One region of the Paenibacillus sp. Y916 genome, then DNA from elsewhere that is predicted to be linked to it. Evidence: a T-box and tRNA genes for the amino acid it is inferred to sense, from the RefSeq annotation. Region 1 holds a T-box; the other regions hold tRNA genes.

Region 1 (10,597 bases):
GTCCGATTATTCTTGAGATCCCCAAAAATAACAGCTCCAATTCCTACGTCCTGTGCCACCTTATATTTGTCCGGTAACTCTGGATTCTTCTGTTCAATGACTGTGAGCGCTCTTGCAACAGCTTCATCTAACACATCGTCAAGATACACAATTTTACCGCGACGGGTGGACATCTTCTTACCCTCGAATTTCATTAATCCAAAGTGTACATGACTGCAATCTTGTACCCACTCGGCCCCCATTTTATGCAATACAGCAAATACTTGTTGGAAATGTAACTTCTGTTCTCCCCCGACCACATAAAGAATTTGATCAGCTTTCATGACATGATGGCGATAAAATGCTGTTGCCAAATCGCGTGTAGGATAAATCGTCGTCCCGTCGGATTTCATAATTAAGCAAGGTGGCATCCCCTCATCATCCAATTGAACAACGAGTGCACCATCACTTTTCACTAATAAATTTTTATCTTTTAGCGCTTGAACAACGGCAGCCATTTTATCATTGTAAAAGCTTTCTCCAAGCACATGATCGAACGTAATATTTAGTCTTTTATACATTCTGTTGAACTCCTGCATACTAACTTCGACGAAATATTCCCAAAGTCTATTCGCTTCTTCATCACCAGACTCCAACAGACGGAACCAATTTCTCGCCTCGGGTTCCAATGTTACATCTTGTTGTGCTTCCTCATGAAACTTAACGTATAAACGTAAAGACTCTTGAATTGGATTCTCTTGTAAAGCTTCATCATTACCCCAACGCTTATATGCTGTAATTTGTTTGCCAAATTGCGTGCCCCAATCGCCCAGATGATTGACGCTAACAGGTTCGTATCCTGCGGTTTGATACATTTTATACAAGGCTGCACCAATCATCGTTGATCTAAGATGTCCGATACCAAAAGGTTTCGCAATATTGGGAGATGACATATCAATAACAACCTTTTTTCCCTGACCTATATTAGTTCGAGCATCATCATCTTGCTGCAATCTCTCCATCAAGCCCCCGACATAATAATCTCTGTCGAAAGTTAAATTAACATAGGGTCCAACAGCTTCTGCTTTGATTCCCTTCATTTGGATACGACTCACTAATTGTAAGGCGATCTGCGGCGGTGATTGTCTAAACTGCTTCGCTAATACGTAACATGGAAATGCAATATCACCCATCACTACTGAGGGCGGTGTTTCTAATAAGTTTTCCACTTCTTCTGCTGATAGGGGTACGTGTGGCTGTATTGCCTCTATGGCCCAATTCTTTAACATGATAGTTCATCCTCCATATTCTACTTAAATGACTGTTTATTTCATCAAAAAAAGCCCTCATCTCTATGAATAAGAGACGAGAGCTTTAGTTCCCGTGGTACCACTCTAGTTGAACCCTCAGACAGAGGTGTATTCCTCTCCAGAGTTGTTCCGCTTGATGACCTATAACGAAGATCAATCGGACTATTCTACTGATCATAAAAGAAGTTGTTCAAAAGACGATCTTCATGACGTTGGAATAGCCATCTCCCGGGTGCGCTTCATCAGAGTCCAATATGCCGGCTTTCACCAATTCCGGCTCGCTACAATATCGGTCACTCCCATTACTCTCCCGTTCAAAGACGTTCAATATACCACAGTATACATCGGTCACCGTTAAGTTGCAACACGATATAACTGAATCATTCTCCTTCAAATTCTAATAAGTATTAACCCTTCTGCTCAAGCTCTTCCAAGGCATTCTTCAATTCAGCTTGAGAGAAATGCTCACCTATGAATACAACGACATCGGGTACAACTCCTTGAGGATTAATCTTCAAAAAGTCCGATTCTCTAAATGCATATTGAAATAAAAATCGGCTGGTTGTATCACTAAATGTCATAATTCCTTTTGCGCGATATACTTCACGTGGTAAATGATTCACTAATTTTTCGAAACCCTGACTATCAATTGGACCCGCGAAATAATGCGTATACACCATAACATGATCATGGGAGTGATGTGAGTGATCATGTCCATCATGACTATGGTCATCTCCCTTGCCTTGATCAACTTCATGTGATTTGTCGCTCTTCCACTGTCTAGGTTGAACATCTTGTCCGAACAATGGAACCCAGTCCACATCACAACGTACAGCTGGAATAATCGGGGCATACTCGTTCCAACTAGATATAATAGTCGCTAGCTTCTCTTGATCTTCTTCACTTACACGGTCAACTTTATTAAGGATCAAATAAGATGCACAGCGAATCTGCTCTTGCATAAGGCGATAAGTCTTGCCTTTCTGAATCTCATATAGTTCCAATAAATGTACGGCATCCACGACGGTAATGACGCTCTTTAGATCTATTTTCATATAAAGTGCAGCTTCCGTTACTCCATCCAAGATTTCCATCGGATTTGCAATTCCTGTCGCCTCTATGACGATCACATCAGGTGATTCTTGCTTAATCAAATTAGATATTTCTAGACTTAGATCACCTCGAATGGTACAGCAGATACATCCACTGAGCATTTCAGTCATGGGGATCGTCTCTTCAATCAGTGCACCTTCCAAGTTCACATCGCCAATCTCATTCATGATCACAGCAGGTCGCAGCCCCTGCTCCTGCCAATGAGTTACCATGCGCTGCAACAATGTCGTCTTCCCGCTCCCCAGAAATCCAGACAATATATAAATAGGTGTAACCCGATCTGCCACTTGATTCTGATTCATACTTCTTTCTCCTCCAACTCGTTTCCATCTCTATCAGCCGAGTTTACTATATGTGAAGCCCCTCATGCAAGTGGCCATATTTAATCACATTAACTATTCAGAGCACTGCCTTTCTTGCGTCCGTAACTTGCTCAACTATTGTACACTATTCACTACTTCCTTTCGTATTTCATTAGATAACTCTAATGAAATCTTCCCCTCTTTCTCGAATACCCCACCACCAATAATATGTTCGAAGCCCAGTTGCGTAATTGTATTATCTTCATCAATGCTACCACTTATTTCTCTGCTGCTATCTCCAAAAATACTATATTTGTAATATAATAACTTTTTATTTATTATCATTTCCGTTCCTCTTATATCAAACAATTTATGATCCAAGAAGTTTTCTAGGTTATTTCCTTTTTGAATATGCGCTTGCCAAGTCACCATTGGGAAATCCTCTTTAAATTCATACAATAAAACTGTATCGCCTGTAATCACATAGAAGCGAAGGGCTTCACCCTCAGGGAATATAAACGTGCTATCATAATCTTCATATACATACTTTACCTCTAATGGCCTTTGCTCATAATGTACAATTGAGGTGTAGGTCTTGTCCATCGCTAGCTTCCGAGCTTCTTGTAGCGAACCTTCATAAAGAATCTTCCGTTCCTTATCATTTAGAGGTGAACTAATCGTTACTGCCTTGCCATCCCAATCTACCCTATACCCATATAATTCTGATAGAAATCGTAAAGGGACAAACACTCGATTATTCTCCAATTTAGCAGACACATCTAATGAAATCACACCGGATTGATTGGGCTTCCCATCGACGGAAGCAGTATTCTTACCGATCGTAAGTATGACACTTTCAGCCCATTTACGAATAGTCACCTTGTTGTCCTTTTGATCCCATTCTACTTTGGCACCTAATGCCTCTGACACAACTCGAATGGGAACAAGTACTCTCCCTTGCTCTACTATTGGCGCTAAACTGTTTGGAATTATATCATTGTTTATATATATAGGAATTGAATCAGCGGCATTTGCTATTGAACCAACACTTAACATGCTAACAACTGCAAATGCGGTTAGAATTTTTCTCATGAATTTCTCTCCTTTGCACATTTTATCTCAACTTCAAGTCTGAACTACAACTTAAGCTTATACTCTCATTACCACTTAAACGTTCGTTAGACTCTAAATGTTCCATTTATTTTAACATTATTTATTTTTAAGTAAGCCAAACTGTTTACAGGCAACGATTATTCAACGACAAAAAACAGAGCACGGGAGCTATTACCAGTCCCCACACTCTGCTAGTTTCACTTCCTATTTCCAAAAGCTAACCCGCTACAATAAATGTCCTAATCTAGCTTCACTATGGTACGTCCGACTGCTCCACCTTGCAGTATAGTCTCTAGTACACCAGGTAATTCATTCAATGAAATTTCCGTTATTCCCCCATCAAGTACCTTAACGGGCTTCCACGCTGCGCCTAATTTAGTCCAAATCGCCTGTCTATGTTCCATTGGACAATAGACGGAATCGATACCGAGCAATTGTATTCCTCGTAGTATAAATGGATAGACTGTACTTTCAAAAGAACCACCGCCAGTTAATCCTGAAAGTGCCACTCCTCCACCGTATTGGACTGTCTTCAAAAGCCCTGCTAAATGAGATCCTCCAACAGGATCAACTACACCTGCCCAGCGCTCTTTTGCAAGAACTCCTTTGGTCGGTGCAATAATATCTTCTCGGCTAACGACGGAAGTAGCTCCCAATTGTTGTAACCACTCACTCTGAGTATCTACTTTCCCTGTACTTGCCACAACTTCGAATCCAAGCTGAGCTAGTATATTCACAGCTACACTACCCACACCACCCGTTGCCCCTGTAACTAATACAGGTCCGCGCTCCGGTGTAAGACCATTATGAATAAGACGTTCCACAGACAATGCAGCCGTAAACCCAGCCGTTCCCAGTCCCATCGCCTCTCTTGAATTCAAGCCCTTTGGTAACGAGACGAGCCAATCACCACTTACCCTTGCCAAGCGACTATACCCACCGAAATGTGCTTCACCAAGCCCGTATCCTGTACATAGAACAACATCACCTGACTGAAAGCGTGGGTCATTTGACTCAACAACGGTTCCAGCTAGATCAATGCCCGGAATAAAAGGATACGATTTGACTATCCTCCCCTCCGGTGAATTGGCTAAACCATCCTTATAGTTAACACTGGAATACTCTACCTCAACGGTTACGTCACCTTCTGGTAGTTGATCTATATTAAGTGTCTCTACACCACTTCGAAACCCTTGATCATCTTTACGAATCATAAATGCTTGAAAACTGTTCATTTAAGTCATCATTCCCTTCCTTAATTATCTAAATTATTAATCGTATTCACTAGTCTCTTCATTGTAACCTTCTCCAAGCCAGCATTCAAAAAAGACATCTCCCCTGCTAAGGAAAAATGCCTTTTTCATTTCTAAATAAGCTTATAAATAAGGATTCTCATGCTTAGCCTTCAATACATTCCAGCGTCTATTAACCTCATTTTGGAAACTCTCATACGTAGTTTCATTCTCTGGCTTAAGTAAATGGCGTGTTTTCCCCATCCATTTCAGCCATTCGCGAAGCTCAACCTTTTTATTCTTATCTTCTGGATTATAAGTGATGTTTGTACATCCATGTTCTACCTCATACAATGGGAAGAAACAAGTATCTACAGCTTCATTCACAATGATAGCACCCTCATTGTCATTAGATAACCAGTTCAAAGGACATGCAATCAGTATTTTTCCATATACTAATCCTTCGTTCTGCGCGTAGTATTGGGCTTTCGCCGCTTTCTTCACCAAATCTTGAGGGAATGCCTCCGAACCCGTAAATACGTACGGAATATTCGTTGCTGCCATAATTTGAGCTGTATCTTTATGTTGCGTTGTTTTCCCTTGTTGCTCCGTTCCTAGGTTGGATGTGGAAGTACGGTTTCCAATAGGTGTTGAATAGGACTGCTGTGCCCCAGTATTCATATACCCTTCATTATCATACTCGATAATAATCATCTTATGGTTCCGCATTGCTGCACCAATGGCAGGCCCCATACCAATATCCATCCCTCCATCACCTGTGACCATAACAAACGTGAAGTCATCTTGCAAACCTAGATGATCTAATTCACCTCGCCGCTTGCGTTCCCAGAACATTTCTACAACACCTGATAATGTCGCAGCACCATTCTGGAACAGATTGTGGATATACGTCGCTTTATGTGCAGAGTAAGGGAATCCCGTAGTCGTAACCATAGCACACCCTGTATGATACAGTGCAACGATATCCCCTTCAATTCCCTTGAAGAACGTCTCCAGACCCGAGAATATCCCGCACCCTGGACAAGCGCCATGACCCGGAGCTAAGCGTTTCGGCTTCTTCGTAAGCGCGCGTAACGGTGGAATTCGTACACTTAATTTCCCAGTCACTTCATCCTTCTTCACCGTAATTAAGCCTGTCTTCAAGTCTTCGAACCTCATCGGCTTGAGAACACGCTGAGGAGCTTTAGATGCTTCTCCTTCAGTATGACCATAATAATCAAAAGGAACTTCTACCGTCCCCTTCTCCACTGCCTCAATAGCTAACTTGAACAAATGATGCCCGTCCTCGGAGTAGAACTCTTTGCCTCCCAAACCATATATCCGACTGATCACCTGTGTTGTTGTGTTACCATGTGTGAATAGGGCAGCTTTGATTTCAAGCACCATATTTCCGCCATGTGCTCCATATGAATCTGCACGATCACCCACCGTAATTGCCTTAACATGTTGTAATGCTTCAGCAATTTGCTTCTGAGGGAACGGTCGGATCATATTCGGAGCGATTGAACCTGCCTTGATCCCTTGACTACGAAGTTGGTCTACCACATCTTTGATAATTTCAGAAGCCGAATTCATAAGAAATACGGCTACTTCTGCATCCTCCATACGATACATATCTAGCATTTCGTAATTTCGACCTGTTAATTCCTTATATTCACTAGCAATAACCTCAAATACGTCTCCAGCATTGTACATTGCTTGGGATTGCTGATATTTATTATTAATATAATCCGGTTCATTCATATACGGTCCCACCGTAATAGGATTGTCACGATCTAACGTATTGGGGAACCCTTCTGGTGGCTTTTCCCCTACAAACTTATGAACGTCCTTCTGATGCGCCAACACTTGAACACGACGCTTCTGGTGTGACGTGAAGTATCCATCAGAAGCAATCAGCACTGGCAGACGGACATCTTTGTGTTCAGCTAGTTTGAGCGCGATGAGGTTCATATCATAGACAGACTGGGGATCACGACACATCAGGATAGGCCAGCCTGTATTCAATGCGAAATATAGGTCCGAATGATCACCATGAATATTCAACGGACCTGAGACCGATCTGCACACCAGATTCATAACCATAGGAAATCGTGTACCAGACTGCACAGGCATCTGTTCTAACATAAACATATAACCATTTGCACTTGTTGCGTTAAACACGCGACCGCCCGCCGTTGAGGCTCCGAAACATATACCTGCGGAACTGTGTTCACCATCTGACGGGATCAATTTAATATCATGTTGCCCATCCGCTTTCATCAAATCTAAATACTGTGCTACCTCGGTTGAGGGGGAGATTGGAAAATATCCCATCACATGATAATTAATTTGATGTGCAGCATAAGCAGCCATTTCATTCCCAGATTCATAGACATATATTTGCTCGACCTTAGAAGATGTATCTACTTCTTTTTCATCAATAACAGCCATAACAACTTCCCGCCTTTCACCAATCATTTATACTAAGTCAAAAATATGTTTAACGGTCTGAGCATCTGCTACCCCGTCTTCTTCAAACATGCTTGAGAGAGCATCCGTTGGACAAGCCTCTATACATTTCAGACAACCTTTACAATACTGATAGTCGATCCCTTTAAGGAACATTTGTGGTCTTCCTTTTTTATCAGGCTGTTCTTCCCACACGAAGCATAAGTCGGGACATACCGTATCGCACTGGGCACAATGTATACAATCCTCTAGCACGAAATGAGGCATCATTCCAGCGCGTGAAATACTCAGGTTCTTCAGTATGCTATTCCCAGGATTCGTAATGAGTCCTCCCATTGGCTGCGTCTCATATCCAAGAACAGATGTATCTGCACGTACAAATTCCGGCATTGACAATCCTTCTTCTAGTGGGAATTCCTGAATGATTACTTCGTTAAATCCACGTTCGAACGTATTCAATGCGGATGCTACACTCTGAGGATATTTCGTCCCAAGGGATTTGCGAATGACGTCTTTCATCGTATCGGGATCAAGAAAAGGACATAATCGAAACATCGCTCCAAGCATCGCCATATTGACTCGATTCTTCTCCGCTAGCGCAATACCTGTTGCATCAATAACAGCAACCGTGCCTCCAAGCATATTCATAGCATTCTTTAATCGCTCAGGTGTCTTCTGAGAATTGATAAGGACTATACTATCTGCATAAATTCCACTAACAACGTTAACCGTTTTAGCTAGAGCTTCATGAAAAACACTCACAACATGTGGTCGTTCTACGGGTGATGTGTCACGTATAGGTGTATTCAGATCACAAAAACGAATATGCGCTTTAACATGTGATCCCTTCTTCTCAGAACCATAGGACGAGAAACTCACCCCATTCAGACCAGCACCTTCAACACCAGCCTCAGCCAGCATTTTACCAGCCAAATTTGCCCCAAGGCCCCCAATGGACTCCAGTCTTATTTCAAAGAAACCCAACTCATTTACTTTTGGCAGATGTTCCACCGACATAACCCCTTTCAGGATATCTTCTCTACTGTTATCCTCTCATTTAACGAGTTATTACAAATTTTAGATATGAAAAAAATCATATTTAGATAAATATGATGTATGCGTTTTCACTCCGTGACATGTCGAACAGCGATACATTTTGCCAATTCCTGCGCTTTCCCGAGAAATAATTGAGGACATCCGTATGACTTCAGTGGCTTCTCCACACAAGCAGAAACGGCTATGCCGTCCTTTTTCGAGGACGGTACCCGTCTCTGCCGAAATATAAGAATTAGAGTATCAAGAATCAATTTCATAATTACGCAACCCGATTTAGCTGCATCGGCGATTATGAAATTGATTCAAGTGAAACTTATACTTTCTTATATTTATAAAAAAAGCATGTCAGAGATCCTGTGGGATCTCTAACATGCTATCGGTTATACCTTATATTATTATATATCTTCTTCTTGCATATGTTGAGCCATGATAGATTTCTTCAATTCCCATACGGTCTCACTAATATTCGTACGATATATTTCCGGATTCATTTTCCGCAAATATTCCGGCCAGAAGAGATTTAGCTGTTCCTTATGGTGGCTGCGAATCATATCAAGCGTCGGTAATTCATATACTTGAACACCATCCACAAATACGGGCTCTAGCATAGGAATAGCTTCATAGTTCCGTATCTTCTTTTGTAGATAAGAATGCTGAGGATTGAATAACTTGATCGGACCGCCATCACGCGGCTGATCCTCTTCTGGGAAACAAATATAATCCGCTAGAGCCTTACCACTTATACGGTCAATAATGCGATATACGTCTTTCTTGCCAGGTGTAGATACCTTCTCAGGGTTAGCCGAGATTTTCAAAGTTGGCTTCATGATGCCACCCACATTACGTTCGACGAGTTTGTACACACCGCCTAATGCTGGTTGATCCGCCGCTGTGATCAGCTGCGTTCCAACGCCCCAAATATCAATCCGTGCTCCCTGTGCTTTAAGGTTAAGAATCGTATTCTCATCTAAATCATTTGAAGCAACAATTTTTACATGAGATAAGCCCGCTTCATCTAACATTTTACGAGCTTGAATCGAAAGATATGCTAAGTCCCCACTATCTAAGCGAATGGCAGACAAGCTCTTCCCAATAGATGCTAAATATTTACCCGTCTGAATCGCATGTGGAATACCACTCTTCAGCGTATCGTAAGTATCTACTAGTAAAGTCACTAAATCAGGCATGACCTTGGCGTAGGCGTCAAAAGACTCTTGCTCACTTTCAAAGCTCTGTACCCACGAATGTGCATGAGTTCCTTTAGTAGGAATGCCAAACTTTTTGCCTGCCAACATATTGGATGTTGCATGAAAACCTCCAACATATGCAGCTCGAGCACCCCATACCGCCGCATCCGCTTCCTGTGCACGGCGTGTACCGAATTCAAGTAAAGTATCCTGACCTGCAACTTGTTTAATTCGCGATGCTTTGGTTGCGATAAGTGTCTGAAAGTTCATGAAATTAAGAAGAGCTGTTTCTACTAATTGCGCCTCCATCATTCTACCTTCAACACGAATCAACGGTTCATCAGGAAATACTAATGTTCCTTCTTTCATAGAATGAATCGTTCCTTCGAAGCGAAACTTACGCAATTCATCCAGAAATGCAGAATCATAATTCTCTTCTTGTTCTGCAAGGTATTGTATATCCTCTTCCGTAAATCGAAGATGGTTAACATATTGAACAATTCGTTCTAAACCTGCAAATACAGCATATCCATTTCCAAATGGAAGCTTTCGGAAATAGGCTTCAAATACGGCTCTATTCTCATGTGTACCTAAGTGCCAATGCGCATACATCATATTAATCTGATATTTATCGGTATGCAGCGCAAGATCTTCCGTATGCATGATGTATTCCCCCTTGTTGTCTTGCAGCTCATCAACTTCATTGTCAGAAGAAAAGCACTACTAATTCGAACTTCTAATTACTTGAGCTCCCAGACTACCTTTAAAATGCTCTAGTGCCCATTCATGTCCGTGCGGATTAAAGCTAGCTACAGCATCCTCAAACACGGTAA
Region 2 (10,597 bases), on a different contig from region 1:
AGACCAATTTCATGACCTTGTGCTTTATAGAAAGTGTACGCTAGTCCACCACCGATAAGCACGTTGTCAGCAAGGTTGAGCAAGTTATTAATAACGTCAATTTTATCCTTTACCTTGGATCCCCCAACGATTGCCGTGAAAGGACGCTCAGGTGTAGAGAACGCCTTGCCTAGTACAGACAGTTCTTTCTCCATTAATAGTCCAGATACCGCTGGCAAATGGTGTGCAATACCTTCTGTAGAAGCATGAGCACGATGAGCTGCACCAAAAGCATCATTTACGAATAGATCCGCAAGTTCAGCGAATTGCTTCGCAAGTTCAGCATCATTCTTCTCTTCGCCAGGATAGAACCGTACGTTCTCAAGTAACAATACATCACCATTAGCCATATCAGCAATTTGGGATTTAACAGCTTCGCCTACAGATTCATTGGCTTTAGCTACCTTCTTACCAAGTAATTCTGAAAGACGCTCAGCAGCAGGTGTTAAACGTAAAGATTCCACCACTTGACCATTCGGACGTCCCATGTGACTTGCTAGAATAACCTTTGCTCCGCGTTCCACCAAGTAATTAATAGTTGGTAGCGTTTCACGAATACGTGTATCATCAGTAATTTTACCATCTTCGAGCGGTACATTGAAATCGACACGAACAAAGACCCGTAATCCGTCTACTTGCACATCACTTATACTCTTCTTATTCATCTCTGCGTTCCTCCACACCCATAGATTTTAATACTCTGCAAATCCAAGGAATAACATCTCTATAATTTTACAAAGAGCGGAAACATTGAACACCTGTTTCCGCTCTTTAAATGTTTATGAATTCTAGCTAATATTACTTAGCCAATTTAGCGAAATATTCCAACGTGCGAATAAGTTGTGCTGCGTAGGACATTTCATTGTCATACCAAGCTACTGTTTTAACCAATTGTTGGTCGCCAACAGTTAATACTTTTGTTTGAGTTGCGTCAAACAATGATCCAAATGTAATACCATTAATGTCAGATGACACGATTTCGTCTTCTGTGTATCCGAAAGAATCTGCATCAGAAGCTGCTTTCATAGCTGCGTTAACTTCATCAACAGTTACCTTTTTGTCAAGAACAGTGATCAATTCAGTCAATGAACCTGTTGCAACTGGAACACGTTGAGCTGCACCGTCCAATTTACCTTTAAGTTCAGGAATAACTAGGCCGATTGCTTTAGCAGCACCGGTAGTGTTAGGGATGATGTTCTCAGCTGCTGCACGAGCACGACGGAAATCTCCTTTAGAGTGTGGAGCATCCAAAGTGTTTTGGTCGCCAGTGTACGCATGAATTGTAGTCATCAAACCTGAAACAATTCCGAATTGATCTTGTAACGTTTTAGCCATTGGTGCAAGGCAGTTCGTTGTGCAAGAAGCACCAGAAATAACTGTTTCAGTACCATCAAGAGTTTCATGGTTTACGTTGTAAACGATCGTCTTCACATCGCCTGTTGCTGGAGCAGAGATAACGACTTTTTTAGCGCCGCCTTTCAAATGCTTCTCAGCTGCTTCTTGAGATACGAAGAATCCTGTACATTCTAGAACGATGTCTACACCAAGCTCGCCCCAAGGCAATTCTTCAGGGTTACGGTTAGCAAGAACCTTAACTTCTTTACCATTTACTTTGAAGAATCCGTCATGAACTTCAACGTCTCCGTCAAAACGTCCTTGTGTTGTATCATATTTTAACAAATGAGCTAACATTTTCGCGTCTGTCAAGTCATTAATAGCAACTACTTCGATTCCTTCCACAGCTTGAATACGGCGGAATGCAAGGCGACCAATACGTCCAAATCCATTAATACCAACTTTTACAGTCATTGATTAGTTCCTCCCAAAGTTTCGTTTTATTTATTCAAAAAAGGCTGTTACACCTTTCATGACAACAAGGTCATCAGATTTCGCAAGATGCTAATCGTTTTTCTTAATTAGTTAAGAGGATATTCTTCCATTTCCCTCTCAATCTCTAATGCGGCCGCCTCATCCGTGACCAATATATCTTCCTGACCGAATCGGAGAACAGCATGTATCGCACTAGCCTTACTCTTTCCACCTGCAATCCCTATCACAATTTCAGTATTCATAATATCTTCCAGCCGAAGACCCAAGGTCATCATTCTGTGAACCATAGCACCATGCTCGTTGAAATAATAACCGAATGACTCTGCAATCGCGCCTTCATCTTGGATGCCCTGAATAGTCGCAAGGTCCAATCTTCTACGGCGTGTCATTTCCAGCGCATTACCGATGCCGTGCACTATAATTCGCGACTGTCTGATCGTCTGAACAATTTCCTGAATATTAAGATCTTGGACTAGCGATTGATAGGCATCATCACTAAGTAGATCTGGTATATGTAACAGCCTATATTGGGCTCCTACACTCTTAGCCATCGTGGAAGCTATAGTATTCGCTTGAAATTCCACGCTCTCCCCTAAGCCCCCACGAGCGGGTACAAACCAGGTCCCCTTCAAATTAACAGACGAAGGTTGTGTTAGTTGTTCAGCAACTGCAGCGAGTGTTGAACCTCCCGTTACAGCGATGATGTCTTCATTACCCATGACGCTCAACAGAGCCTTCGCTCCTGCACGTCCCAGTTCTTTCTTAGCGACCGGCGACGACTCACAATCACCAGGTACAATCACTACTTTACGCAGTCCATAGGCTAGGCGGATTTTATCTTCCAAATCTGTTAGTCCAAAAAGGTTCTTGGCGATGGGCTCAAGTGAATCCAGTAGTCTCCTACCCGAGTCACTAATCTTCATTCCCATACTTTCAATCTCAATGAGACCTTGAGATTTCAGAAGATCCGTTTCGGCACGCAACACGCGTTCCGTCATATGAAGTGACGCTGCTAGCGTTCTGCGACCGACAATATCAAGTAATAAAATTCGGTGAAGAATAGTGTACCTTGTCTTGAGAGTTTCCATGAGATCAGGCAGAAGCTGCTTTTGTATTTCTATTAAATTGCGCATGCTTTCCACTCCTGCATCGTTCTACATGGTCTTAAAATGTCCCGGGTAAACTTTTTAAGTCCCACTACTATTCTAACCAATATTCGCTTCTCTTGCAAGTATTCATTGTAGTATAATTTACTACTGCCGATTTTCTTATACATCATGATGTATGATGATTATAAATGTAACAATTCCTTGCTATTCTAACGTATATATCATATAATCATTTTTGCTATCTCTTTTTGCGCCCGTGGTCAAATGGATATGACGTAGGCCTCCGAAGCCTGAGATCGAGGTTCAATTCCTCGCGGGCGCGCCATTAATTATTATGATAGCTATATATAACTTTAACCAACTCAGATCAAAGCCAATCATGGCTCTTTTTTTTATCAATAGTTTGACTTTCCCTGACTTTATGATTTAAAATGTTTATCAAGTGGTAAATACGGCAATCGTATTTATAATGAACAACTAATTTAGTTAGTATAAGGGAGGCTTTCCACATGGGTTATATTCCTATGGTCGTTGAACAAAGTAGCCGCGGCGAACGCGCATATGACATCTATTCTAGACTTTTGAAGGATCGCATTATTTTCTTAGGTTCTGAAGTTAATGACATGGTTGCCAATTCCATTATTGCACAAATGCTATTTCTAGCTGCTGAAGATCCGGAGAAAGATATCTCCTTATATGTAAACAGCCCTGGTGGATCCATTACAGCCGGAATGGCGATATTCGATACAATGCAATATATTAAACCAGATGTATCTACAATCTGTGTAGGTATGGCCGCTTCTATGGGGGCATTCCTTTTGACTGCTGGCACGATCGGTAAGCGTTACGCGCTTCCAAATAGCGAGATCATGATTCACCAACCTCTAGGTGGTGCACAAGGTCAAGCATCAGACATTGAGATTCGCGCTCGTCGTATCCTCAAGCTCCGCGATAAGTTAAATCATATTTTAGCTGAACGTAGTGGACAGCCGCTGGAACGCATTGAGAAAGATACGGACCGCGACTACTTCATGAGTGCTTCAGATGCTCTCACATACGGTTTGATCGACAAAGTCTTAGAGAAACCATTAGCACTTTAATTAAAGACAAAAAGCCCTCACTTCCGTATATTACAGGAGTGAGGGCTTTTACAATAACAGAATTACTTAAACATTCTCGTACCTTCAGGTAGAATCTGATGAAAAGGAATGACGAACGTTGGAATGCCCGTAGCATAATCCGTATATTCATATTGTTGGAAGAACAATGCTATTCCCTCTGATTTCACAAAATAATTCACGTCACCAGTCAATCCTTTAAATTCACCAAAATAACCATCATTGTCTTGTAGTCCTTTGAGAACAAGCTTGTCCAATCTCTCATTATAATCAGGACTCTTTCCTTTTAATAGATCATTCAGTGATAGTATCTTTCCATCGTCTAACGAGAAGGTCAACCCTATACGAACTGTACCACCATGAGCCCCACCAATATAACCGTACTGATCTATGATAAGACTTAACACACCATTCTCATTGTATGACACGATATAGTTCTGAAAGAATTGATAGGTTTGCTCAACAGAACTATCTCTTTTAGAGGCCTGCTCTTTCGACGCTTCAACGAATTCATCCTTAAGGTTATCCAGCACCGTATTGATTGATTTCTCTACCTTGGCATCCGCAAGGTCACTAATGGTAGGATAGCGAACAATAAATAATGCATCCTTTGTCTTTGTTTCTAGCTTATTTGTTGTAACCGATAGGTCATTCTCTACCCTAGGAGTAATATTCAATGATTTAAGAGATGGATTCCACACCCCTTGATAGCCCAAATAATCACTTATTAATCGAAATGGAACATATAAATTACCTTTGATATTCTTTACCTCATATTCATTGACATAGAAGTTATTAATATTTGTATTTACTCGATTCTCAGCTAAATCCATGTTCAACTGTCTATACCCACTACCAATACTATATGTTCTCGTACCCGGATTATAATGTAATGACAGTCCCAGTTGATCCCGCAATGCAGTCACAGGGATGAGGGTGTTCCCGTTACTTATCACACCACGTTGAGAGAGTGTAGTACCTTTCCATTCTAAAATGACAGTTGGTTGTTCGACAGTATTCTTCGTATTTCCAACAGCAAAGACCGTTACTTGTCCTGTATAACCCACACTTGTCAATAGAACTCCTGCCACTATAGCTGCAGCGCCCCATCTCATAGCCTTATTCATCTCAAAATTCCCTCCACAATGATTCATATTCTTCGTACTTTTTGAGCTCGTATCCACAGTATATCGAAGTAATGAATCATTATGGTAACAGCGGGGTAACATCTACGTAACAACTGCGTAACACTATTGAATCGTCAACACATACTATACCTGTTCATGATAACCATTATCTCCGTATGGCTGTAGCTTATCCAACCATTTCAGTTCTAGCTTCCGTAACTCATCCCTATGTTGTCTGTTCGTTGGATGATTTACAGGTACGCTCACCGGAATCATCCCTATAAGGGACTCTCCCTCTTCAAGCTTCAATTGTTCCAATATTTCCATTTCAAACTGCTGTTCACCATAGGTATTCCATTCCTTCTGCAATGACACGCAAGCATGATTACCCATATTCAGTATGAATACATCCTTGTTAAATGCCCCATATAGATTCAGACTACTCCCAATCCATATCTTATTATTCACCAAGTTACGTATTTGGTAAACACCAATTTTGCGGGGCAGTTGTTGATATTCTGCCACGAGTTCCTTACGTCTTTGATGATTCATTATATACCCTTCTTTCTCTATCATTAGTCATTCCGTTTACTTTTCACCCAATATTTACTGCCATCTGGTTCTCGGTCCATAAACCCGTATTCAATTAAATACCGTCGCAATGTCACGTAATCATCTAAACGTTCCTTCAGAATGGCATTGACTTCCTTCTCTGAATAAGACTTTTGAACATCAAATAATTGAGTGAGTTGTCGCAAAATAACAATTTTACGTTTTTCCTTCTTCGGGAACTCCGTTAACGGCCCTTGTAGACCTTCCTTAAAATAGGTGTTTAAAATCTCCTCATTCTCCTGCACCGTGATGGAATGCCGCTCATCTAGCAATGAAGGTGAATCATGAATGTGAATATACCGGCTTTTGCTATGAGACTTCTCCTCGACAAGTTCCATAATGGACAGGAATGCCTTGGCCTGCTTCATCTTCTCACGTAAAGTAAAGCGATGATTGCGAATAGTAGAGGTACTACCTCCATCCAATTGTTTGACGATCTCTTGATCGCTTAGCCCCATCTGGAAGAAGTTCAAAAGTGTCCGCTGCAAATCCGTTAATCCGGTCCATTTCTTATCTAATCCTAATAAGAAATCTAACATCGACGTATGATCATTCGCAATATGCCGCCGAACATACTTCTCCGCCTCGTAGTACACCTCTTCTTCCTTATAAATAATGCCCTTCTCATAACGTTTACCGCAGATTAAACATACATAAGCTTCACACTCTTGTTCGAACATATAGCCTTGCTTGATTTCTTCCATACTTGCATTCCAGAACAGATCAGATAAATAGTCCATTATTGTAAACACCTTTCAGTTTCGTTTGCTATTTTATAGACATTATATAATATTGTTTAGTTTTTATCAAGTCATGAGCATTAATTGCAACACGATCACCAATAATCGCCTTCCACCTTCACCATTCACGCAAGTGCAATAAGTACATCTAAATTCAACCCAATCCATCTGAAGTTAACTTTAGTTGCATGGAGTACATCTAAATTACTGGAAATTCCACTTTTCAGCGTTATCGCCATTTTTAACTGTAGGTTGTACAACTAGTTCTCTCTTCCCCTACTTTTCCTGCTATTTAAGTGTGCTTTCTGCATCTATTCTAGCCTGACCTTAAAGGGCACAGCGGGAAGACCTCCACAAAACTTATAGAGGTTGTTCAAAAAGTCATCTTTTGAACTCGCACTTATAGTTTCTTATATTTAAAGAAAGAGTCCGTCCTAAACTAATTTTCTAGTTTAGGACGGACTCTTCAACTCACATATGCATTCAAAATATTATTCTCTTCCACTTTTCAGCTCGGACCAGTATCGATCGTAGACTTGTACATTTTCACCTACTTCACCCAGCCATTCCGTACGACTTAATTCATCTTCAGATAGGTTAATCATCGTGTTATTACGATAGGTCTCAGAATGGAATTCCATCGCCTTCGTATTCGGATCACTATAACCAATCGTTTCATAATTCTTCGCGCTCACTTGCGGATCTAACATATAGTTAATAAATTTCTCAGCCAACTCTTTATTCTTAGCCCCTAGTGGTATAGCGTAGTTATCAGAGAAAATCGTAGCACCTTCCTTAGGTACAACATAGGCGATATCCGGATTATCAGCTACGATAAAAGCTGCGTCTCCAGACCACACTGTGCTAATCCAACCTTCTTCTTGGATCATCTTCTGTTTGATAGTGTCCGTATCGAATGCTAGCACGCTTGGGAGCAAGCCCTTCAGATCATCTACTGCTGTTTTGATCTCTGTTGCATCTGTAGAACTGTTGGAATAACCATTCTTCTTGAGCGCCATTCCAATCACTTCACGATTATCGTCTAATAGTATCACTTTACCCTTATAAGCCGGATTCCATAGATCTTCCCAACTATCAATCGCTTCTTTAATATATTTCTTATTATATGCAATTCCAGTTACACCGGAAGTATAGACAATAGAATATTGATTCCCTGGATCAAATATTGGATCTTTGAACGTATCCGCAATATGAATGAAATTCGGGATATTGTTCTTATCCAACGGTTCGAGTAGATTATTCTTGACCATCGTATCTACCATGTAGTCAGAGGGTTGGATGAGATCATATCCCCCGCCTCCAGCCCTTATCTTAGCTAGTAGGTCCTCGTTATTTGCGTAAATATCATACGTGATACTCACATTGAATTCTTTCTCGAAATCGGCTAGTACGGATTCATCAAAATTGTCTGCCCAACTGTAAATATGCAACTTTTCCTTAGAAGAACAACCACTTAATAAAGATATTGCCATAACACCCGCCACCAGCAGGCTTATCAATCCAGTTCTTTTCACAGTTACGTATCTCCTCTCTTTCATCCAACCATTTTTTATTTTTTCAAGTAGAAACGGCTATGCCGTCTTTTTCAAGACGGTACCCGTTTCAGCGGAAATATAAGGAATAGAGTATTAAGTAAAACTTATGCTTTCTTATATTTTAAAAAGGCAACAACTTGTGCTTCTTCTGTCCTTTGCCTCGGTTCAATACGTATTGCGCTAACAATATCAAGATGATGCTTACTACAATGAGCAACGTACAGAGCGCATTAATCTCTGGTGAAATGCCTCGTTTCACTTGCCCATAAATGTAGATAGGCAGCGTCGTTGATCCTGGTCCAGCAACAAAGAAACTAATCATGAAATCATCGAGAGAAAGCGTGAACGCAATCAACGCACCCGAGATTACACCCGGTGTAATCTGTGGCAATGTAATATAACGAAAGGTTTCCCAATACGTAGCGCCCAAATCTTGAGCAGCTTCTTCAAGCTGTCTACCCATTCCCGCAAATCTTGCACTTACCATGACATATACATACGACACACTGAATGTAATATGGGCGATCATGACCGTAGACTTCCCTAAAGGAATCTGGAACTGACTAAACAGAACTAACAGCGATAATCCCATAATAATATCTGGAATGATAATGGGCATATACAACAACCCACTCATTGGAACCTTCAACCTTTTACCTAAATCCCGCATGGATAAAGCTGCAAATGTTCCTAACACCGTAGCAACTACAGTAGAAACAACAGCAACAATGAGACTGTTCATCAAAGCATCCATCACGTGGCGATCCTTCAATAGCGAGAGATACCAATCAAAGGTGAACCCTTTCCAATCCCCACTAAGTCGTGTGTTATTGAATGAATATACAATTACGAGCAGTATAGGTACATAAATAAATATCATCATAATGGCCGAATGAATGCCTAGAAGGGGATGTCCTTTCTTCTTCATCGGTTCCCCCCCTTTACTACTTCGCTACGCGATTTAATCACTCGGTTTAACAATACAATCAGCACAAGCGACGTCAGAATAAAGATGACAGAGAGTGCTGAACCGAAAGGCCAATTACGTGCCCCGAGGAACTGAGATTGAATAATGTTACTAATCATCGAGGATTTAGAACCCCCTAGAATATCCGTTACGACGAACATCCCTGCTGTTGATACGAATACGAGGACAGATCCCGTCATAATGCCGGTCTTACTCTGAGGTAATGTAATATGCCAGAATGCCTTCCAACGACTGGCCCCTAGATCACTTGCAGCGTCTAACAATCGACGATCAATCTGCTCGATAGCTACGTATAGTGGCAACACCATAAAGGGAATAAAGTTATACACCATACCAAGCAATACCGCCCCCTTGGTATAGAGCATCTGCAATGGTTCATCAATCCATCCCCAATGGATTAGAATACTGTTCACCACACCCTGTGTTCGAAGCAGCAACACCCAAGCATAGGTCCGAATAAGGAAGTTAATCCAGAACGGAATCGTAATCAAGATCAGCCCCCAATTCTGCATGCGGGGGGATGAACTTGCTATATAATAAGCTAGCGGATAACTAACGATGAGACAGATTAATACCGTCACGATCGACAATACAATCGTATCCCAATAAATTCCTAGATATAGAGAATCCCAGAATGTCTTATAGCCTTCCCAGCTAAATTGATAAACAACGTTACCCAGCGTATCGCGTTGCATAAATGACATGGCCACAACGATGATCATCGGCACGACTAGGAATAAACCTAACCAGATCAATACGGGGGTAAGGAACCATTTGGACTTGTTCATGGCTAGATCACCACCTCATCCTTCGTATTCCAGTTCACCCCAATTCGCTCACCTGCTTGCCACGATTCTTCATCTGCCAAATCAAGTGCAATCGTGACCTTCATAGCGGTCTGCGTATCCACTTGGTCAAGTTCAACGATTAATTTATGCACATTTCCCATATACAGGACATCCTGAATGACACCTGTCTTCATCGCATCTTCGACGTTACGATGTGGGCGTAATTTCTCTGGTCTCACAGCAAATAAACCTTCGGAAGAAGTGAAAATATTATTCTCTCCGATAAAGGTCGCGGCAAAAAGAGTTCGCGGTGAGGCATATACCTCTTTAGGGGTACCAATCTGCTCTACCCGCCCATTATTCATAATAACGATACGATCGGACATCATCATTGCTTCCTCTTGATCATGAGTAACATACACAAAGGTAATTCCTAGTGTCCGCTGCAGATGCTTTAGCTCCGTTTGCAAGTTTTTACGCAACTGTAAATCTAACGCACCCAAAGGTTCATCAAGTAATAATACTTTAGGTTTATTCACTATAGCTCGAGCTATAGCTACGCGCTGCTGTTGACCCCCTGAGAGCTGGTGAGGATACCGCGATGTCAGAGCCGTTAGCTGTGTCATGTGGACAGCTTCCGCAATCCGCTCTTTCTGTTGCTCCTTCGGTATCTTCTTCATCTTTAGACCG
Region 3 (10,597 bases), on a different contig from region 1:
ATAAATAGAATTCCACCATGCGCTTTCGTCACAGCTCCGGGTTTAGGTTGCGGAATACCCGCAACTCCCATTGAGCCGGCCCCTTGATATATCGGATCGTGAACAGATCCAATGAGAGGGTCTGCTATTCCTCTCTCATCAAATCGAGCAGTGGTTGCATCAATTTCCGTAAATTTCGCTTCACTTTTAAAAGGTGAAGTCGGATTTTTTTTAGCTTCCTGCAATACAACCCTGGCTGCCGCTGTCTTCCCCACTCCTGGAGGCCCATAAATAATGACATGCTGAGGATTATCACTACATAGCGCTGCTTTTAAAGCACGTAATCCTTCCTTTTGTCCTACAATATCATCAATCGATTGTGGTCGGGTTTTCTCTGAAAGAGGTTTGGTAAGTGATATAGAACGTAGTTTCCGTAACTTATCTAATTCTTTCCTCGACTCCCTATCGATTGCTGTTCGGTTTGTCTTCTGACCCCGTAGCAAAGTCCAGAAGTAAATCCCGATAATGACACCAAAGAACAATTGAATCACCATAAATATCATACTTAAATTCATAGTTTTCCTCCCATTTCTATAACTCCCATTAGGCTAATACTTGGTAGTATAGCCTTTTCCTCATTCAATAAACGCACTTATTGTGATTTTCGGCTGGAAATATGTCTAAAGGACTTTCACATGGTTAGATTTAGATGACTTGAATGTATCGTTACTGTCATGGTTAGGAAGTAATGTCTATAGGCTACATCCGCTCTTATCTGTCAAAAAAGCTACAGGCCGATAACTTACGGCCTGTAGCTTTTGTACTTACACTATAATTAGGATTGATGCTGATGATTGCGACCTGGTATTTCTCCAGTAGCTTCATACACTTCAACGATATGATCAATTTCTTTCTTCAATTCATTAACTAGCTCAGCTTCAGGTACCTTACGGATCATCTCTCCGTAGCGGAAAAGCATCCCTTCTCCACGTGCACCAGCAATACCAATATCCGCTTCACGCGCTTCGCCTGGGCCATTCACAGCACAACCAAGTACGGATACCTTAATAGGTACTTTTAAATTAGATATATACTCCTCTACTTCATTAGCAATAGAGAATAAGTCAATATCCAATCTTCCACAAGTTGGACAAGAGATCAATGTTGGAGCATTCGAGATCAGACCAAATGCCTTTAGAATCTCACGTGCTACTTTCACCTCTTCGACAGGGTCCGCACTAAGCGAAATCCGTAGGGTGTTACCGATCCCCATAGAGAGTAGAGCACCAATACCTGCCGAACTCTTAATTGTACCCGAGAACAACGTTCCTGCTTCCGTGATCCCTAGATGCAATGGATATGGGATAACTTCAGCGGCCTTGCGATAAGCCTCGAGAGCCATAGGTACATCCGATGCTTTTAAAGAAACGATAATATCATGAAAGTCCAACTCTTCCAGTATTCCTATATGAAAAAGTGCACTCTCAACCATAGCATCAGGTGTCGGATAACCATATTTCTCAAGCAAATGATTCTCAAGTGAACCAGCATTAACCCCAATTCGTATAGGTATTCCCTTCGCTTTACAGGCTTTTACGACTTCTTCTACCTTGGAGCGACGTCCGATATTACCAGGATTAATGCGCACTTTATCAATGCCGTTCTCAATAGCAGCTAAAGCTAATCTATAATCGAAATGAATATCCGCAACTAATGGGATATGAATCTGTTTCTTTATTTCTTTGATTGCAGCAGCGGCCTCCTCATTATTAACGGTAACCCGCACCATTTGGCAACCCGCTTCTTCTAAACGTAATATTTCAGCCACTGTTGCTTCCACATCTGCCGTCTTCGTCGTACACATGCTTTGAATGATCACATCGTTATTTCCACCTATGATCAGGTCTCCAACTTTAACAGAACGTGTGTCTTTTCTTGAAAACATAGTTAGCCTCTCCCTTTAACGCTAAAACTCCACCCCTTGCCCCGACGTCAATAGCTGCACGTACAGGGCTGGAAGTGGAACTTCGGCAATCTATCTACATAAGCCCTATGGTATTCACAACCCTTTAGGCGCTCTCTTCTTGATTCTTGCTAACCTTAGTGCTGGCACTTAATTCAGGAACTACTTTCTCTTGAACTACCTGCTCGGTGATAACGCAATCTTCGATGTCGTCGCGAGACGGAACCTCGAACATCACATCAAGCATAATGCCTTCAATGATTGCTCTTAAACCACGAGCACCCGTATTACGTTTAATGGCTTCCTTAGCAATAGCCACCAACGCTGCAGGTTCGAATTCCAGATTCACATTATCCATTTCCAACAGTTTTTGATACTGTTTAGTCAATGCATTCTTCGGTTCAGTAAGAATCCGAACTAATGTGTTCTCATCTAGAGGCTCCAAACTTGAAATGATAGGTAGGCGCCCTACAAATTCAGGTATTAGACCAAATTTCAACAGATCCTCTGGTAGAACCATAGATAGATACTCACCAGGATTCAGATCTTTCTGAGCTTCTCCACCGCCGTTAAATCCGATTACCTTCTTACCGATACGACGTTTGATTAATTGCTCCAACCCGTCGAAAGCACCACCGCAGATAAACAATACATTTGTAGTATCAATCTGAATGAATTCTTGATGAGGATGTTTACGTCCCCCTTGAGGCGGAACAGATGCAACAGTTCCCTCAAGAATTTTAAGAAGGGCTTGCTGCACCCCTTCACCCGATACATCGCGTGTAATCGATGGATTCTCCGACTTGCGAGCCACTTTATCGATCTCATCAATATAGATGATGCCACGTTCCGCTTTCTCCACGTCATAATCAGCTGCTTGTATAAGCTTCAATAGAATATTCTCAACATCCTCACCCACATAGCCAGCCTCAGTTAATGATGTCGCATCTGCAATTGCAAAAGGTACGTTAAGAATTTTGGCCATCGTTTGAGCTAGCAATGTCTTACCTGATCCAGTAGGACCCAACAAGAGGATATTACTCTTAGATAACTCTACGTCATCAATCTTACTTTGTGTATTAATTCGTTTGTAATGGTTATAGACCGCAACAGACAATGATTTCTTAGCTTGATTCTGCCCAATAATATATTGATCGAGAATATCGCAAATATCTTTAGGCTTCGGGATATCTTTCAAATCCACTTCTTCCTCATGCCCTAGCTCTTCCTCTACAATCTCAGTACACAACTCGATGCACTCATCACATATATAAACGCCAGGACCTGCAACTAATTTACGCACCTGTTCCTGAGTTTTACCACAGAAAGAACATTTAAGTTGCCCTTTCTCATCATTAAACTTAAACATATTACCACCCCTTAAGATTTGTTCGGTGAAGATAGTACTTTGTCAATAAGTCCATAAGACACTGCTTCTTCAGCGCTCATGAAGAAATCACGATCCGTATCCATCTCGATTTTGTCAAGAGGTTGACCGGTTCGTTCTACATATATTTGATTAAGCTTTTCTCTTGTCTTCAAGATCCAATCCGCATGAATCCGTATATCTGATGCCTGCCCTGAAATACCTCCCAAAGGCTGATGAATCATCACTTCGCTATTACTCAGCGCAAATCTCTTACCTTTCGCTCCCGCGGTCAATAGCAAAGATCCCATACTTGCCGCCATACCCACGCAAATCGTAGATACATCTGGCTTTATGAATTGCATTGTATCATATATCCCCATTCCCGCTGTGACAGAACCACCTGGTGAGTTAATATATAGACTAATATCCTTCTCTGGGTCCTCAGCAGTTAGAAATAACAGCTGTGCTATGACAAGATTGGCAACATCATCGTCAATGGCAGTACTCAGAAAAATAATGCGATCCTTAAGCAATCTGGAGTAAATATCAGAAGAACGTTCTCCACGACTGGTTTGTTCAACAACCATAGGTACGAGACTCATTTGACCAACCTCTTTTCCTTTTAAAAATACAATTTCATATCTCATCAATATTTTAACATGTTAGAAGCGCGATGTCATTTTTTCAACATACGCAATAAGTATGCAACATAATCCCTTTAAATAAGTATGTATCAAGCAAACACGGCTATACCGTCCTTTTTTTTAAAACAAACCCAATTTTCACATGTATTATCCATTTTTTGGTCAGTTTAGGTAAAAATGAGGCGCGTCAAAAAAACGCACCTCATCAACCACTATAATAATTTTCTTATTTGTCTTCTTCTGGAGTTTCATCTTCAACTTCTACAGGAGCAACTTCCTTACTGTTAGACAGTAGGAAATCAACTGTTTTGCGTAGAGAAATCTCTTCACGTAGACTGTTCAATGATCCATTAGCTTCTAGAACACTACGTAGTTCTTCAGGAGAGCGCTTGTATGATTCAGACAATGTAGCCAATTCACTCGTAACGTCTTCTTCGGTAACTTCAATCTTCTCATCCTTAGCAACTTGCTCAAGTACGAGATTGTTACGAACACGTTTCTCTGCATCAACTTTCATTTGCTCTTGAAGATCAGACTTAGTCTGACCTGAGAAGCTTAAGAACATCTCAAGATCCATACCTTGTGAACGAAGACGATTATCGAAATCAGTCATCATATTCTGAACTTCACTTGAAATCATCGATTGTGGAATATCAACTTCTGCTAATTCAGCAACTTTATCCACTACAAGACCTTCACGAACACCTTTCGCTTCTTGGTCTTTACGTGATTCTAGTTGTGTCTTCAAGTCTACCTTGTACTCATCCAATGTTTCGAATTCACTTACATCTTTAGCGAATTCATCGTCCAATTCAGGAAGTTGTTTGCGCTTGATTTCGTGAACTTTCACTTTGAAGACAGCTAGCTTACCAGCTAATTCTTCTACTTGGTAAGTTTCAGGGAATGTTACTTCAACGTCTTTCTGATCGCCAGTAGCCAATCCTATAACTTGTTCTTCAAAGCCTGGAATGAACGAACCGCTTCCCAGTTCCAAAGAATGACGCTCAGCTTGTCCACCTTCAAAAGGAACACCGTCAACGGAACCATCAAAATCAATGATTGTGATGTCACCATTCTCAGCAGTACCCTCTTCAATAATAACTAGCTCTGCATGACGTCCTTGTAAGCGAACTAATTCTTCGTTCAGTTCATCTTCAGTAACTTCAACTTTTTGTGTTGGTACTTCTACGCCTTTGTATTGACCTAAAGTTACTTCTGGTTTAACAGTAACTTTAGCTTTGAACTTAAATACTTCACCTTTAGCAAATTGATCAATATCAATTTCTGGGCGATCTACCGGGAAGATATCCGTTTCGTCTACCGCTTGTGTGTACACTTCTGGAAGCAAAATATCAATAGCATCTTGATACAAGCTTTCTACTCCATAACGTGCTTCAAAGACAGAACGCGGTACTTTTCCTTTACGGAATCCAGGTACATTAGCTTTCTTAGATACTTTCATAAAAGCTTTATCAAGCGCCTCAGCTACACGCTCTGTTTCTACTTCAACTTCAAGAACCCCAAGGTTCTTCTCTATTTTTTCCCAAGTTGCTTTCATTTTATGCCTTCCCCTCCAAAATAATTCTCATGGTTTATTTATAGAAAATAAGAAAGTATAAGTTCCACTCTATACTTAATCCTTATATTTCACGCACAGAACAACCATTATAGTATAAACAACATTGTACCTTTTTTCAAGGGTAGGTTCAACCTAGAATCCTAAATTAATTATTATATTAAAAGTAAATGTTCAAAAAGGCGTCATAACAGTTTATTATGCTTCACCTTCTGTAACAAACTGTTTCATCACTCGGTAGGCTTGTTCGAATCGAAAACGGAAGTTCTCTGTAATCCCGTATATTGCCCGAGTCTCCTCTTCATTGCGGTTTCCTGTTAGACTTTCAGATACCGTCTGATGGAGCGCTGCCGCCCATATATCCATTACCAAATCTTCTTCTGTTAACATGGATAGATAAGCATTTGTTCCATATACCGCCTTAATAAATTGTGACCATAACTCTTGAGCGAAATAAAACAAGGTCGGCTCTTGAACTTCAGTGTACTGAGCAACCCGATCTACAATTTGCTGAACAACTAGCGGAAATTCGCTATCTTTTGTCGGAATACTCTCAATATCAACTTCAACCTGTTCTTGTCCCCTCATAAAAGTAATACTTCCTTGCATACCACGCTGATGTAATGTCTGTAGAACTCGATATTGAAGCAGTGGATGAATGTCATGGCTCTGCAACCAATTAACCAACTCCTGATTAATGGCGTCGCCATTCAAGTAGGAGAGTTGTTCCAATGCGAGCATCGTCTGTTCAGACAAGACTTCATTCTTCACAATGCTTAGCAATTTATTAGCGTAATCAGCATCTTCAGCAAACTTCCACTCCGCATTACGCCGAGCTAGATCTTCCTCATCTAATTCAATTTCACCATCTATAGTTGCTTGTTCATTATCTACTCCAGAAATATATTGAGGAAAAGCAGTCTCTAACCATTCAAGTAAAGCCTGCCATTCATCAACATATCTCTCTTCTTGCCCCTGGCATTGAAGTAGAAAGCGAAGTAAATCCATCGCCTCACCATAGCGTTCACTTTCCAACATAAGCGTAAGTTGTATTTGGTAATAATCCAATGTTTTTGGAAAAAGAATCAGATTATCTTTCGCAGAGGAAATGATGTCGTTAATAAGTGCCCCTCCTCTCTTTGCTTAAACTCTGTTAATTGTACAGGTTGTTCAAAAAGTCATCTTTTAAACTCACATTTGTAGATTATATCATACCCTCTTTAAAATCAAAAAAAAATTCAACACAATTAGTGCTTGATATTCTATCGCATCCATGATATATTATTCATTGTTGATTTTTCGAGTCTCAGTAGCTCAGCTGGATAGAGCAACGCCCTTCTAAGGCGTCGGTCGGGGGTTCGAATCCCTCCTGGGACATATTATAAAAAAGCCCTCCTTTTTGGAGGGCTTTTTTTTGTGTTACAGACAGATACTAGCTATGGTAATTGCAACAATCGAAATGTGGGATACCACTTTAGAGTAAATGTATAAAGAATCCTTAAGAAAACGTATACAATACTATTTGCTTTTACGCTATTCTGCTGTCTTATAGACGACTAAGATCGTGCTTCTTTGACGTTCCGTTTTGGATACACTGGATTTCACTACCGATCCATAACGTATATTAATCACTTGTTCCTCTTTTAATCCAGCTAAAAACTGATTCGCCTTATTCTCTGCATAGGAATTATCTGAATCTACGAACTCTTTAACCTGTATCATATAAGCCCTCCTAAATTCATCAATTACTTTACTACTCATTCATCATGCAACATTCCTTATTATTTGTCTATATTACCGTAATTCATATATTTAACTTCTTGTATCTTCACTCCAATATGACCTGAAGGTACGATAATTTCATACGTTTTATTTATTTCAGTCATTAATAGTTGCAATCCCATCGGAGATAGAAATGAAATCCAGTTCTTACTTGGATCTACTTGATGAGGGAACACAATGATGTACTTCTCCTCATAACCATCATCCTCATAACGAAGGGTCACCTCGCTACCAATAAGAACCATAGAATTTAATGAGCCTTCTTTTCGTTCAGAAATGATCTTTTCAAGCGATGTCGTATATATAGAAAGAATTTGATCGATCCTTTTCTGCTCTTTAGAATCATCTGGTATATATTGCATCAAGAAGAACTTCTTCTCTTCATCAAAGAAAACCAGCTGGTTTACCAACTGTGTATTGGAGTTTTGGAGGATCGTACTATGGTTCATAGTAGATTTCACCTCCTGTTTGAAGATTTTCCCTTTCAAATTCGACGTAAAATAGTACCATTATTTATCCCTCCATAAAAATATAGACCTCGTGTAGGAGGCCTTTATGCTATCTTATCAAATATTCACTATTTTTCCAATGAGAAATAATAATAATTGTGGATAAACTTAAAGGTAATTCTCGTCGCGCACTGATCAAAGAATCGGAAGAAGAATGACTAAACAAACAGGACCCGGATCTATTTCATGTTCTCCACCTATAAATGGATGAAAATTGGTTGCATAGTCTTTGAAACCACGGGCTCACTCTAACCATAAAATAACATACCTCCTATTGTTTGATAAGAGCATTCTATAGTTAACGGAGATATTCTGATTGTACAGATGCCCATTTTGAATCAAAAGATAGGGTTCTCACTCCCTAGAACGCAAAAAAACTCTCCATAATGGAGAGTTTTCTGTATACGTCCCAGGAGGGATTCGAACCCCCGACCGACGCCTTAGAAGGGCGTTGCTCTATCCAGCTGAGCTACTAAGACATGATCATATAACATTGCTCCTGATGAAAAGGGTGCGTTGTTTATTATACCGCACCCTCACAATTAATCAATAGCTAATTTTAAATTACTTATTTCCACGACGCCAGTTTACTTTATCTTGAACGTGTTGTGCATGATTCTTGGACATGACATCCTCAGCAAATTCATTATTATGGGCATACTTGTTGCCTTTATTTTTCTTATATTTATCCGCCACTACGATCACCTCCTGGTATTAGTATGGTTACACTAGTGAGCGGATATAAGTATTATTTTTTGGTTATTATCCATCGTATGAATGAAGAAACGCGCTTACCCCAGACTCCCTCATCTGCATACGGGTCTCCTCTGAGCAAAGCTCATATATCATTCTATAGACATCGTCTAATGCATTCTGATACGCTAAATTTACTACTCGTTCTGGCGTATTATGCTCTCTTTCGGCATATATCTGTATGACTTTGAAAAAAGAAGGCCGCCCAAGGGCAGCCTTCTTATCAATTAATGAATAATCAAGCCATATCGTATTCCTCAGCTTGATTATTCTCCTGTAATAACATTCATTTCTGCAAGCGATCGATTAACTCTCGCAAAGCAATCCCACGATGACTTATGGATTGTTTCTCCTCTAATGAGAGCTCAGCCATCGTCTTCTCATACTGAGGAACATAAAAGAGCGGATCATAACCGAATCCACCGGTACCCGCTACATCTGAAGTGATCCAGCCTGCCACAGATCCAAAAGTCTCCATATGTTCTTCTGAAGAGGGGTTATATAACACCAATGAACAGTTAAAGCTTGCTGGACTTAACAATGTCTGTTCTGTATCTTCACCTTGTTTCAATTGCTCAAGCTCTTGCAATAGCTTCTCGTTGTTCTCCTGATCCGTTGCATTCTTACCCGCATAACGTGCAGAATATACGCCTGGACGTCCATCCAATGCCTCTACGCATAATCCTGAATCATCAGCAAGAACAGGCAAACCAAGCGCGTCCCCAACCATTTTAGCCTTTTTGAGAGCATTCTCTACAAAAGTATGTCCGTCTTCAATCACTTCCGGAAGGTTAGGATAGTCAAACATGCTTTTCACTTGTTTACCTAGTAGCGCAAAAGCATGCTCAAATTCTCTAACTTTCCCTTTATTCTTAGTGGCAACAATGACAATGTCTTGATCTAGCTTCATGTTAGACACCTTTTCCAGTTAATCCAGTTCCGATCATAAGAGCAATTGGACCTAATGTTTCCTGCTGACGCGTAATAATATCTTTGATTCCCTGTTCACCAAGCTGAAGCATTTCATCCAACTCTTGACGTGAGAAGGGGCTTTCTTCACCCGTTCCTTGTAGTTCCACAAACTGCCCCTTTCCCGTCATGACCAAATTCATATCTACTTTAGCCTTGGAATCTTCTTCATAATTTAGATCCAATAGTGTTTGATCTCCTACAACGCCTACACTAACAGAAGCTAAATAATCGGTAATCGGGAATACAGGCAGTCGATGCTGTTGAGATATCTTATTTACTGCTATACAAAGAGCTACAAATGAGCCTGTAATTGAGGTTGTTCTTGTCCCTCCATCAGCTTGAATCACATCGCAATCCAATGTGATTGTACGTTCACCCAAAGCATGTAAATTCACTACAGAACGAAGTGCTCTACCGATTAACCGTTGAATTTCCATCGTCCGGCCCGTTAGCTTGCCACGATTCGCTTCACGATGATTTCGGGTATGCGTCGCTCGTGGTAACATAGAATACTCTGCCGTTACCCAGCCCTTTCCTTGCCCTTTTAAGAATGGAGGTACTTTCTCATCCACAGTTGCTGTGCAGAGTATTTTGGTATCTCCCATTTCTATATACACAGAGCCTTCCGCATATTTATTCACATTTGTAGTTATTTTCATATCCCGTAATTGATCGTTATTCCGTCCGTTCGATCTCAATATTATCTGCCTCCTACATCATTAGCGTCCTATTTTGCAAACCTTATTTTATCAAAGTGTAGCAATAAAAGCATCTTTTGAAGTAGGATTTCCTAATTATAGCGGTATTTCGTTAATATACTGAGGCCTTGATACTGGCTCACTGTAATTTTGGTCGTCATCACCTATTACATTGGACTCGCCATTCATTTGGATCACGACCTTGTTATTTCCAACATTCTCCGTAACGGTCAGTACGACGGACTGTAGTAGTTGTGAAGGAATCTTCTCACCTTTAATAAACATATCTTCCTTAAGTGATACGGTTACTGTTCCATCTTTAGCCGTCTTCACTGACTGCAAGGAAGTTCCT

What was found. A T-box is a leader RNA that pairs with one kind of tRNA and senses whether it is charged. The one in region 1 lies ahead of argS (arginine--tRNA ligase), so its partner is inferred to be a tRNA-Arg.
Region 2: it encodes a tRNA-Arg, which carries the amino acid that the T-box ahead of argS (arginine--tRNA ligase) is inferred to sense. The anticodon was not compared.
Region 3: it encodes a tRNA-Arg, which carries the amino acid that the T-box ahead of argS (arginine--tRNA ligase) is inferred to sense. The anticodon was not compared.

Annotation. Positions count from the first base shown of each region.
Region 1 covers NZ_JBXCJA010000002.1:349,436-360,032, forward strand. The annotation lists gene argS (arginine--tRNA ligase) at 1-1,268, opposite strand, end outside; T-box leader at 1,338-1,616, opposite strand; gene AC1TO9_RS05755 (CobW family GTP-binding protein) at 1,697-2,704, opposite strand; gene AC1TO9_RS05760 (copper amine oxidase N-terminal domain-containing protein) at 2,840-3,796, opposite strand; gene AC1TO9_RS05765 (acrylyl-CoA reductase family protein) at 4,057-5,031, opposite strand; gene AC1TO9_RS05770 (thiamine pyrophosphate-dependent enzyme) at 5,194-7,503, opposite strand; gene AC1TO9_RS05775 (2-oxoacid:acceptor oxidoreductase family protein) at 7,531-8,532, opposite strand; gene AC1TO9_RS05780 (nicotinate phosphoribosyltransferase) at 8,973-10,427, opposite strand; gene AC1TO9_RS05785 (cysteine hydrolase family protein) at 10,488-10,597, opposite strand, start outside.
Region 2 covers NZ_JBXCJA010000007.1:189,939-200,535, forward strand. The annotation lists gene AC1TO9_RS16240 (phosphoglycerate kinase) at 1-704, opposite strand, end outside; gene gap (type I glyceraldehyde-3-phosphate dehydrogenase) at 838-1,848, opposite strand; gene AC1TO9_RS16250 (sugar-binding transcriptional regulator) at 1,956-3,002, opposite strand; tRNA gene AC1TO9_RS16255 (tRNA-Arg) at 3,229-3,303, shown strand; gene clpP (ATP-dependent Clp endopeptidase proteolytic subunit ClpP) at 3,488-4,078, shown strand; gene AC1TO9_RS16265 (PdaC/SigV domain-containing protein) at 4,141-5,223, opposite strand; gene AC1TO9_RS16270 (GIY-YIG nuclease family protein) at 5,368-5,775, opposite strand; gene AC1TO9_RS16275 (DUF2087 domain-containing protein) at 5,799-6,575, opposite strand; gene AC1TO9_RS16280 (polyamine ABC transporter substrate-binding protein) at 7,067-8,068, opposite strand; gene AC1TO9_RS16285 (ABC transporter permease) at 8,253-9,059, opposite strand; gene AC1TO9_RS16290 (ABC transporter permease) at 9,056-9,907, opposite strand; gene AC1TO9_RS16295 (ABC transporter ATP-binding protein) at 9,910-10,597, opposite strand, start outside.
Region 3 covers NZ_JBXCJA010000004.1:44,926-55,522, forward strand. The annotation lists gene lonB (ATP-dependent protease LonB) at 1-554, opposite strand, end outside; gene ispG (flavodoxin-dependent (E)-4-hydroxy-3-methylbut-2-enyl-diphosphate synthase) at 815-1,924, opposite strand; gene clpX (ATP-dependent protease ATP-binding subunit ClpX) at 2,049-3,311, opposite strand; gene clpP (ATP-dependent Clp endopeptidase proteolytic subunit ClpP) at 3,323-3,913, opposite strand; gene tig (trigger factor) at 4,182-5,513, opposite strand; gene AC1TO9_RS10895 (hypothetical protein) at 5,730-6,599, opposite strand; tRNA gene AC1TO9_RS10900 (tRNA-Arg) at 6,835-6,908, shown strand; gene AC1TO9_RS10905 (sporulation protein Cse60) at 7,065-7,253, opposite strand; gene AC1TO9_RS10910 (GreA/GreB family elongation factor) at 7,313-7,762, opposite strand; tRNA gene AC1TO9_RS10915 (tRNA-Arg) at 8,228-8,301, opposite strand; gene AC1TO9_RS10920 (hypothetical protein) at 8,387-8,518, opposite strand; gene AC1TO9_RS10925 (XTP/dITP diphosphatase) at 8,862-9,485, opposite strand; gene rph (ribonuclease PH) at 9,487-10,248, opposite strand; gene AC1TO9_RS10935 (GerMN domain-containing protein) at 10,342-10,597, opposite strand, start outside.